Regions from separate parts of the Variovorax sp. 10N420 genome, predicted to be linked through region 2. Evidence: predicted binding sites of a transcription regulator. Region 2 holds the regulator's gene; the other holds the start of a gene.
What was found. The regulator LexA, encoded in region 2, represses DNA repair genes until DNA is damaged. The targets are predictions, from matches to a motif close to ACTGTATNNNNATACAGT.

Region 1 (5,550 bases), on a different contig from region 2:
CTCCAGCACGATCTCGATGCCTCCCCCATCTTTCCGAAGTACGAAGTGCCCTTGACGGGCCACGCGCGCTTCGCCGCCGACACCGTCATCAGCGATGCAATCGCCGCCGCGGCTGTCGAGGTGCTGCGCGATCCGGCGGCATTGCTGGGGCTGAAGGTGGTTGAGGACTTCGGCTTGACGGCGCCGAAAGTGCACCGCGGCCTGTTGGTGAGCGGCGACCGGTTCGTGTCGACCGCCGCCGAAAGCGACGCATTGCGCCGCGCTCTGCCCGATGCGCTCGCGGTGGAGATGGAGGGTGCGGCAGTCGCGCAGGTGTGCCACGACTTCGGCGTGCCTTTCGCGGCGGTGCGGACGATTTCAGATCGCGCTGATGACGCGGCCCACGGCGACTTCACTCGCTTCGTCTCGGCAGTGGCAAGCCGCTACAGCCTCGCGCTGGTCGATGCCTGGCTGGCCACGCTGCCAGCCGAAGGGTCTACTTGAGCCAGCCGCGCCGGCGGAAGTACCACATGGGGACCAGCGCGCTGGCGACCATCAACACGATCGCATAGGCGTAGCCGTAGCTCAGGTCGAGCTCGGGCATGAACTTGAAGTTCATGCCGTAGACGCTCGCGATCAAGGTTGGCGGCAGCAGCGCCACGCTTGCGACCGAGAAGATCTTGATGGTCTTGTTCTGGTTGATGTTGATGAAACCGACGGTCGCATCCATCAGGAAGTTGATCTTGTCGAACAGGAAGGCCGTGTGGCTGTCGAGCGATTCGATGTCGCGAAGAATCTGCCGCGCCTCTTCGAACTGCTCGGCGTTGAGCATGCGGCTGCGCATCATGAAGCTCACCGCTCGGCGCGTGTCCATCACGTTGCGGCGGATGCGGCTGTTCAAGTCTTCCTGGCGCGCGATGAGGCCGAGCACCTCGCCGGCCAATTCGTCGCTCACGTTGCCGGACAGCACCTTCTTGCCGGCGGACTCCAGCTCGTCGTAGATGTTCTCCAGCGTGTCGGCGGAGTATTCGGCGTCGGCATCGAAGAGCTTCAGCAGCACTTCCTTGGCGTCTTCGATCAGACCCGGCGCTCGGCGCGCGCGCATGCGCACCAGGCGGAACACAGGCACATCTTCGTCGTGGATGGAAAACAGCACGCCGCGGCTGCGCAGTTCGGCGTTGTGCTGGTTGAGGATGAAGGCGACGCGGACCGAACGGGGGTTCTCGTCATCGTCGATCAGGAAGTCGCTGCGGATGTGCAGTTCGCCGTTGTCTTCTTCATAGAAGCGAGCCGACTCCTCGATGTCGTCGTCCATCGCGTCTTCGGGGATGGACAAGCCGTAATACTGCTTGATCCATCGCTTCTCTTCGATGGTGGGGGATTCGAGATCGACCCAGATGGGCTGGAACTTGGACAGCTCTTCGAGAGCCTCGATCTCTTCTTGGACGAGGCGGCCGTTGGCGAGCGTGAAGATATTGAGCATGGCTCACTTCCCTGGAATGTCTGGCGGTGGAGGCGAGGGGATGGGGCGCTTTCAGTTCCCTCGTCCACGGCGCATCAGGAGGGAAGTGAAAGCTGCCGAGACGGAACGATTTCCACGTGGTTTCTCCGGTTTGCAGCGAGCCGCGATTATGTCATTCAGCCTTGTCAGGATCGTGTCGTCATCTGGATAAACATCCAGTACAGTTGCGGCGATGCACAGCGTTGCCACACCCATTTCCAAGGTATCCGCGGTGTCCATGAAGCCGGCAGAGCGTCTGGCTGCCGCGCTCGCCCAACTCAACGAGGAGCAGCGCGCGGCGGTGCAACACGGCGTCGCAGCCATCACTGGCAGCGCCCCGCCCGATGCCCGCCCCTTGCTCGTGATTGCAGGAGCGGGTTCGGGCAAGACGAGCACCCTGGCGCACCGAGTGGCGCATCTGATCGCCAGCGGCACCGACCCACAGCGCATTTTGCTGCTGACGTTTTCGCGCCGGGCCGCGCAAGAAATGACGCGCCGGGCCGGACAGGTGGTGGTGCGCGTGCTCGGGCTGGCTTCCGACGCGCCGCCAGCGCTGCCCTGGGCGGGCACCTTCCATGGCATCGGTGCGCGGCTCTTGCGCGAGTACGCAACGCAGATCGGACTCGACGAGAACTTCACCATCCATGACCGGGGCGACGCCGAAGACCTGATGGGGCTGGTGCGCAACGAAATCGGACTGTCGACCACCGCGCGACGATTTCCGATGAAGGGCACCTGCCTTTCGATCTACTCGCGCACGGTCAATACCTGTGCGCCACTCTCGGAAGTGCTCAAGCAGGCGTTTCCCTGGTGTGCCGAATGGGAAGCCGAACTCAAGCGGCTCTTCGGCGCGTATGTGGAGGCCAAGCAGCAACAGCATGTGCTCGACTACGACGATCTGCTGCTCTACTGGTCCGAAATGATGGCCGAGCCCGCGCTGGCCCGTCAGGTCGGCGAGCGCTTCGATCATGTGCTGGTCGACGAATACCAGGACACGAACCTCCTTCAAGCAGCCATCTTGCGGTCGCTCAAGCCGGACGGCAAAGGCGTGACGGTGGTGGGGGACGACGCACAGTCGATCTACTCGTTTCGCGGCGCGACGGTGCGCAACATCCTTGATTTTCCGCAGCACTTCAGCCAGCCGGCGCGCATCGTCACGCTCGAGCGCAATTACCGGTCGACGCAGCCCATCCTCGATGTGTCCAATGCGGTCATCGCCGCCGCAGCCGAGAGACACGCGAAGACGCTCTGGACCGACAAGCCGTCGGCAGGGCGTCCCCAGCTCGTGCTGGTGCCCGACGAGGCCGAGCAGGCGCGGTGGGTGGCCGATCGTGTGCTTGCGCACCGGGAAGGCGGCCTGGCGCTGAAATCGCAAGCCGTGCTGTTTCGCACGTCCACGCACAGCGCCGCACTCGAACTCGAATTGGCGCGGCGCAACATTCCTTTCGTCAAATACGGCGGTCTCAAGTTTCTTGAAGCCGCGCATGTCAAGGATCTGCTCGCGGTCTTGCGATTTGCACAGAACCCGCGCGGACGCATGGCGGGTTTTCGCGTCACGCAGCTGATTCCCGGGATCGGCCCTGTCACTTCGGCGCGCCTGCTCGACGCGATGGCCGAGGCGTCCGATCCGGGAGCGGTCGTGCAGTCGTTCGTGCCGCCGGCGCCGGCAAAGGACGAATGGGCGCGTTTCGCCGCCATCTATGCAGCGCTGCGCGAGCCCGAACTCGCCTGGCCGGCCGACATGGACCTGGCGCTCGAGTGGTATTTGCCGCACCTGGAGCGGCTGCACGATGACGCAGGCCTGCGGCGAGGCGACGTGGAACAACTTGCCCGACTGGCCGCCGGCTACGCATCGCGCGAGCGCTTCCTGACCGAGCTCACGCTCGACCCGCCCGAGGCCACGAGCGACAGACCCGGACCGCCGCTGTTGGACGAGGACTATCTGATCCTCTCGACCATCCACTCAGCCAAGGGCCAGGAGTGGACATCCGTCCACGTACTCAACGTGGTCGACGGCTGCATTCCTGCCGACGTGGCGCAGGGCGCGCAGGAACTCGAAGAAGAGCGGCGATTGCTCTACGTGGCGATGACCCGGGCGCGCGATCACCTGCACCTGCTGGTGCCCCAACGCTTCTACGTCACTCAGCAGGCCGCGCGCGGCGACCGGCACCTGTACGCGGGTCGCACGCGCTTCATCACCGCGGCCGACGCGCAGCACTTCGAACGGCAGACCTGGCCGCCAGCGCCCGAGCGCGCCCCGCACGTTCCGCCGCCGGCCGCAACCATCGATCTGCTCAGCCGCATGCGGGCTGCCTGGCGCTGAAAGCCGTCACGGCCCTCTCGCCGGCGGGGTCGCCCGGTCATCCTTGACATGCCGGATCAACTCGCGAACCCGGTCCGAACGCTCGTGCTGCGGGCCTTCGCTGCTATCAGATCAATAGCGATTCCACGTCGTGAAGCATGCCCCCACAGGTCCGACTTCAAAGCCATTGCAATTCGATGACAGCATGGGCATAGTGAACCGACCTTCCCCGCATTTCTCTCTCTTCACTCCTCGTTTCGCTCACGTTTCGCTCCTCTCTTCTCTTCCCACTGCGCTTCCGATTTCTTCCGATTTCCCCCCGGCTACGCCTCTCCAACAAAGAGGTGCGGCTATTTCACCAACCGTCAATCCAGGAGGTCATTCATGAATTTGACGATCAGCGGTCATCACCTCGACGTCACCCCCGCCTTGCGCAATTACGTTACGAGCAAGCTGGACCGAATCACCCGGCACTTCGACCAGGTCGTCGATGTGAAGGTGATCCTCACGGTGGAAAAGCAAAAGGAAAAGGAACGCCGCCAACGAGCCGAGTGCAACATTCACGTCAAGGGCAATGACATGTTCGCGGAATCGAGCCACGCTGATCTTTACGCCGCGGTCGACGAATTGGTCGACAAACTCGACCGGCAGGTCGTGCGCCACAAGGACCGCCTGCAGGATCATCATCACGAAGCGCCCAAGCGCGTGATGTAGTTCCACCCTTCGGGCAAATACTCTTGCGGGCCGCTTCCGAGCGGCCCTTTGCTTTTTGCGGGGTGGGTGCATAATCGCCCCCGCCCCGCACCAACATGAACCGACTCGCGTCCATCCTGCCGCCCGCTCAAGTGCTTGTGAGCGTCGACGCCACCAGCAAGAAACGTGCTTTCGAAGAAGCCGGCCTGCTGTTTGAAAACCTGCATGGTCTCGGCCGCGCGCTCATCACCGACAGCCTTTTCGCGCGCGAGCGCCTGGGCTCTACCGGCTTGGGCCACGGCGTCGCCATCCCACATGGCCGCATCAAGGGGCTCAAGTCCCCGATGGCTGCCGTGTTCCAGCTTGCCAACCCGATCGGCTTCGACGCACCGGACGAGCAGCCTGTGGTTTTGCTCATCTTCCTGCTCGTGCCCGAAGCGGCAACGCAGAAACACCTCGAGATACTTTCCGAAATCGCCGAGCTCCTGAGCGACGCCAACCTGCGCGAGCAGATCAAGTCGAGCACGGACGCCGCGGCGCTGCACGCCTTGATCGCAGGATGGCAATCCGCCCAGGTCGCGTGAAACGCACGCGCGCAGGACGGGCCAGGCCATGAAGCCGACCGTCATCAGCGCCGACGCAATGTTCGAGGAGTTCCGCGGTTCGCTCCGGTGGGAGTGGCTCGCCGGGCTGGGCGCGTCGGAGCGCCAGTTCGATCCCGATGTCATCAGCCGGGCCCAATCAGCCGCCGATCTGGTGGGCTATCTCAACTACATCCATCCCTATCGCGTGCAGATCCTCGGTGCCCGCGAGGTCGCCTATCTCACTCGCGGAACCCCGGACGATTGCGTCCGGCGCATCGCCCGCATCGTCACCCTCGAGCCGCCGATGCTCGTGCTTGCCGACGCGCAGCCCGCGCCGGATGCGCTGCTGTCGATCTGCGAACGTGCGCAACTGCCGCTGTTTGCGACCCGCGAATCGTCGGCTTTCGTGATCGACCTGCTGCGCGCTTACCTGTCCAAGCATTTCGCCGAGCGCACCTCGATGCACGGCGTCTTCATGGACATCCTGGGCC
Region 2 (5,550 bases):
ATAGCCGATGTGTGGCGTGCAGATGCAGTTTTCGAGGCGGAGCAGCGCGTGGCCTTGCAGCGGCGGCTCGCTTTCGAACACATCAATGGCGGCGAGGCCAGGCCGACCACGATTGAGCGCAGCAAGAAGAGCGTCTTGCTCGACAAGCTCCGCGCGCGACGTGTTCACGAACAGCGCCGTCGGTTTCATGCGCGACAGGTCTTCGAGCGTCACAAGCCCCCGCGTCTCTTCCGTCAGCCTCAGGTGAACCGACAGGACATCGGCCGCGGCAAAGAAGGTGTCTCGGTCCGATGCGACCTGGAAGCCGTCGGACCTTGCCTTGGCGCAGCTTTGCTCCCGGCCCCAGATGACCACCTGCATGCCGAAAGCCTGCCCATAGCGAGCGACCAATTGGCCGATGCGACCATACCCCCAGATGCAGAGCGTCTTGCCCTTGAGCACCGAGCCCAGGCCGAAGTTCGGAGGCATCGACGCCGACTTGAGGCCCGACTGCTGCCAGGCGCCGTGCTTCAGGTTGCTGATGTATTGGGGCAGCCGGCGCATGGCGGCCATGATCAGGGCCCAGGTCAGCTCGGCCGGGGCCAGCGGCGAGCCCGAGCCTTCGGCGACGGCGATGCCGAACTCGGAACAGGCATTCACGTCGACGTGACTGCCGACGCGACCTGTCTGGGAGATGAGTCTCAGCTTCGGCAGCTTTTCGATGAGTTGCCTGGAGATGTTGGTGCGCTCACGGATCAACACAATCACTTCGGCATCCTTGAGGCGGACCGAGAGTTGCCCGATGCCCTTGACTGTGTTGGTGTAGACCTTGGCCGCATAAGCGTCGAGCTTGGCTGCGCACTTGAGCTTGCGCACCGCGTCCTGATAATCGTCGAGGATCACAATGTTCATGGCGTGCCATTGTGCCTCGCACCGCCCACGTGCTGTGTCGGCGCACTGCCTGGCCTCCGCTTATCTTGAACAATTTTGCGGCGAGAGCAGCGCGCTTGCGGGCTTCTCTGCCGTCAATGCAGATGAGCGCGAAGGCCTGGCGACGGGGGAGAGGCGGCGGCCTCGAGTGCTACGAGCCTGTCGAGCTCGGCGCATACGTCCGCCATGCGGCCGGAAATCACCACCCGGCCTGGATGGCGACCGGTTTGCTGGGCATCGACCATCCGCACGACTCGAAGCGGCCGTGCCGCCGAGCTCGGCGCATCCTCGCGAGTCGCCGGACTTTGGCGCAACCCGCAGCTTGGCCGAACCCCGACATAGCGCAAGCCCGCCGTGCTGATGTGGCTTGACCGACGCGTTGGCATCCATCGGCTGGCCAATGTCTGCAGAGGCGAGATCAGGTCGACGATGCTAAGAAGAGCGATTCCCATGTGAACTCCAGAAAAGTCAGAGATTGAACATAGGCAGGATTGCTTTCATTGGCCACGACAGGGTGATGGCACTACGCCATACGCCCGCCACCTGTCGCGGCCGTCAACGAGGCGAACACGGGTGCAGGCCGAGTTCGCTTGCAGGATGGTCGAAGGGTTACATCAACATCGTGTTGCGGATCAGTCCGACAGCGAGGCCTTCGATCTCGAAGGGCTCACCCGGTTGAACAACGATGGTGGGGTAGTCAGGGTTTTCGGCGTGCAGTTCGATGACTTGCTTGTTGCGCTTGAGCCGTTTGACAGTGACCTCATCGCCCAGGCGGGCGACCACGATCTGGCCGTTGCGGGCTTCCTTCGTGGCCTGCACCGCCAGCAGATCGCCGTCCATGATGCCGGCGTCGCGCATGGACATCCCGCGCACCTTGAGCAGATAGTCGGGTTGCCGCTGGAACAGCGTGTTTTCGACATAGTAGGTTTGGTCGACGTGTTCTTGAGCCAGGATCGGCGAGCCGGCTGCCACTCGGCCGATCAGCGGCAGCGCGAGTTGTGCCATACCCGGAAGGGACAAGGAAAATTGGCTGTTTCGGGACTCGTTGAGCGCGCGCAATGCATCGCCCTTGAGGCGGATACCGCGCGACGTGCCACTGACGAGTTCAATCACCCCCTTGCGCGCGAGCGCCTGCAAATGCTCTTCGGCTGCGTTGGCAGACTTGAAGCCCAGTTCAGCCGCGATCTCTGCGCGAGTGGGAGGCGCACCGGTGCGCGCGATGGCGCTTTGGATCAAATCCAGAATCTGCTGCTGGCGGGCGGTAAGCTTGACTGCGAACTGCATGTGGGCTCCTGAAGGAACTGGCTGAATATCCAGTACCTGTATTTTTAACCAGTTTTCTGTGGTTGGCAAGTCATGAATGAAATCAAACAAGGCGACGAGCGCATCCGCAAGGTGATCGTGCTGGGAACAGGCGGCACGATCTCAGGCCGCGCCGAGTCTTCGGCCGACAACATCGGGTATACGGCCGGCCAAGTGGGCGTCGAGGAACTGCTGGGTGGAATCAAAGCGCCGGCTGGCGTGGAACTCGCGGCCGAACAGGTGGCGCAGATCGACAGCAAGGACATGAGTTTTGCAATCTGGCAGAAGCTCGCGCAGCGGTGTGTGCACTGGTTGGCGCAGCCCGATGTGTCAGGGCTCGTCATCACCCACGGAACCGATACGCTGGAGGAAACCGCGTATTTTCTGCATTCCGTCATTGCATCCGCATCGGTGAAACCTGTGGTGCTCACGTGCGCGATGCGGCCCGCCAGCGCGCTGGTGCCGGACGGTCCGCAGAATGTGTGCGACTCCATCGTCGTTGCGTCCACCCAGGGCGCGCGCGGTGTCGTGGCCGTCTGCGCCGGGGCCATGCACGGTGCGGTCGACGTCCAGAAGGTGCACACGTACCGGCTCGATGCCTTCGCCTCCGGCGATGCCGGACCGTTGGGTTACGTCGAGGAGGGGAGTGTTCGACTAGTGCGGACATGGCCGGCCCCCGCGCCAGCCGCCCACGAGGTCTTCAGTCGCGTGGTTGCCGCGCGCAAGTGGCCGCGCGTCGAGGTCCTGATGAGCCATGCGGATGCGCGCGGCAGCATCGTCGATGCCTTGGTGCGAGAGCGTGAGTTGGGGTCATCCGAAGTGCTTGATGGGCTCGTGCTTGCCGCCACCGGAAACGGAACCCTGCATCACGCCCTGGAAGCCGCTGCTTTGCGGGCTCAGGCCGCGGGCGTGTCGGTCGTCCGCGCTACGCGCTGTGCGCAGGGGCGCATCTTGCCAAGACAGAACGAGCTTCTTCGGGATGCAGGCGCACTGACGCCGGTCAAGGCGCGCATCGAGCTCGTGCTGGAGCTGCTGGCGGGGCGGCCATCGCCATGAAGATCAGGAGCTCAGTGCAGCCAGCGCGCGCTGAGTGATGTCGTCCACCGTTCCGACACCGCTGATGGAGCGGTACTTGGGTGCCGCAGCCGGGTCGGATTTGGCCCACTGCGAGTAGTAGTCGACCAGCGGCCGCGTCTGCTGGCTGTAGACCTCGAGCCGCTTGCGAACCGTCTCTTCCTTGTCGTCTTCTCGCTGGATCAAGTCTTCGCCCGTCAGGTCGTCCTTGCCGATGACCTTGGGCGGATTGAACTTCACGTGGTAGGTGCGGCCAGACGCCGGGTGTGAGCGGCGACCGCTCATGCGTTCGATGATGTCGGAAAAAGGAACGTCGATTTCAAGCACGTAGTCGAGCTTGACGCCGGCCGAGCGCATCGCTTCGGCTTGGGGGATCGTCCGTGGAAAGCCGTCGAAGAGAAACCCTTGGGCGCAATCGGGCTGCGCGATGCGTTCCTTGACGAGGTTGATGATGAGATCGTCGCTCACCAGCGCGCCCGATGCCATGACGGACTGTGCCTGCAGGCCAAGCGGCGTACCGGCCTTGACCGCGGCGCGAAGCATGTCGCCGGTCGAGATTTGGGGAATGCCGTATTTCTGGCAAATGAAGGCCGCTTGCGTGCCCTTGCCCGCACCCGGGGCGCCCAGCAAAATCAGTCTCATGGTGTCCTCGGAAGGTTTTTCGATTTATGTCGCGCCATGCTGCCTCCCATAGGATTTCCCAGGCGGAATTGCGGCGAGGATAGCATGCGCTCCCCCCGCTAAAACGAAGCTAGCCAGCAGCGAGAAGGGCGCGAACTCGCGCGAGATCCTCTGGCGTATCGATCCCGGGGCCGGGAGCATCCGAGGTGATGTGGACAGCGATGCGATGACCATGCCAGAGCGCTCGAAGTTGTTCGAGGGCTTCGGTGGTTTCGACGGGCGCAGGAGGCAGGCCCGGAAACTGCCGGATGAATCCAGCGCGGTAGCCGTAGATGCCGATGTGCCTCAAGGCCGGCGGCGACGTCGGCACTGCTTTCGGCCCCAGCGCCGCGAAGCCGTCGCGCCACCAGGGGATTGGGGCTCGGCTGAAGTAGAGCGCATAGCCCTTGGCGTCGAGCACGGTCTTGACCACGTTGGGATTGGCGAATTCCTCGGGCGAATCGATCGCGTGCGCCGCGGTGCTCATCGCTGCGTCGGGATGGTCCGCCAGAGTTCGTGCGACCGCGTCGATCAACGTCGGCTCGATCAACGGTTCGTCGCCTTGCACGTTCACGACGATGGCGTCGTCCGCGAGGCCGAGCTGCGCGCACGCCTCGGAAAGGCGATCGCTTCCGCTGGCGTGATCGGTGCGAGTCAGCAGCGCCTGCACGCCATGCGCCGCGCATGCGGCAATGATGCGCGGGTCGTCTCCCGCCACCACGACGCGCTGGGCGCCTGATACCAAGGCGCGCTGGGCAACGCGCACGACCATGGGCAGCCCGGCGATGTCAGCCAGCGGCTTGTCCGGCAGTCGGGTCGATGCGAGCCGGGCGGGGATCAGGACGACGAACGCCGCGTTCAATTCAGCCCGCCCGGTCAAAGGCCCAGCTCTTCGTCGGAAAGCGTCCTGGCTTCCGCTTCGAGCAGCACCGGAATACCGTCGCGCACCGGATATGCGAGGCGTGCGCTGCGCGAGACCAGCTCCTGCTTCTCAGCGTTCCAAGTGAGGGGCCCCTTGGTCACGGGGCAGACGAGCAGTTCAAGCAGCTTGGTGTCCATCGCGCGATGATAGCTTTGCGTCCAGCGCTGCGAAGAACGCATCCGACGTTTCGAAGACGAGCGGTACCGCCAATGCGTCGGGCACTTTGCACCAGAGCTTTACGGCGTCCTTTTCGGTGCAGAGCAGCGTGCGGCCGGTCGCGGGCGCATTCCAGTTGTCGAAATCGTCATGGTCCGGAAGTGCGATGCATTGTTCGAGGTGCAAGCCCCGCTCGCGCAGCATGTCGAAAAAGGCTTCTGGCTTGGCGATCGCCGCCACCGCGTCGAGATTTTGGTATTGAAGATCGCTCAGCGGAATCGTCGTGCCGTCTTTTCGGACGGCGTAGTCGGCCAGCATTCGCCGTGCAGTGAAGCCGTCGAACGCCGGCCGGCCGCCCGTGTGAAGCACCAAATCGCAATGACGCGGCCACTTTTCGCGCAAAGGTCCAGCGGGGAGCAGCCATCCGTTTCCGATGCCCCGGTCATCGAAAACGCAAATCTCGACATCGCGAGCCATGGCGAGATGCTGCAGGCCGTCGTCGCTCACGATGACCTCGGTGGTCGGAT

Region 1: AC1DEK_RS29735 (ATP-dependent helicase) is a predicted target of LexA. The motif match lies at 1,644-1,661, and genes of this name have one in related genera.

Annotation. Positions count from the first base shown of each region.
Region 1 covers NZ_JBFTIJ010000026.1:11,533-17,082, reverse strand. Annotated here, with positions in the region: gene AC1DEK_RS29745 (5'-methylthioadenosine/adenosylhomocysteine nucleosidase) at 1-483, shown strand, start outside; gene corA (magnesium/cobalt transporter CorA) at 476-1,462, opposite strand; gene AC1DEK_RS29735 (ATP-dependent helicase) at 1,719-3,803, shown strand; gene hpf (ribosome hibernation-promoting factor, HPF/YfiA family) at 4,167-4,496, shown strand; gene AC1DEK_RS29725 (PTS sugar transporter subunit IIA) at 4,592-5,059, shown strand; gene hprK (HPr(Ser) kinase/phosphatase) at 5,088-5,550, shown strand, end outside.
Region 2 covers NZ_JBFTIJ010000001.1:266,622-272,171, reverse strand. Annotated here, with positions in the region: gene AC1DEK_RS01300 (D-2-hydroxyacid dehydrogenase family protein) at 1-891, opposite strand, end outside; gene lexA (transcriptional repressor LexA) at 1,519-2,193, opposite strand; gene AC1DEK_RS01290 (asparaginase) at 2,266-3,267, shown strand; gene adk (adenylate kinase) at 3,271-3,927, opposite strand; gene kdsB (3-deoxy-manno-octulosonate cytidylyltransferase) at 4,037-4,807, opposite strand; gene AC1DEK_RS01275 (Trm112 family protein) at 4,822-5,004, opposite strand; gene lpxK (tetraacyldisaccharide 4'-kinase) at 4,985-5,550, opposite strand, start outside.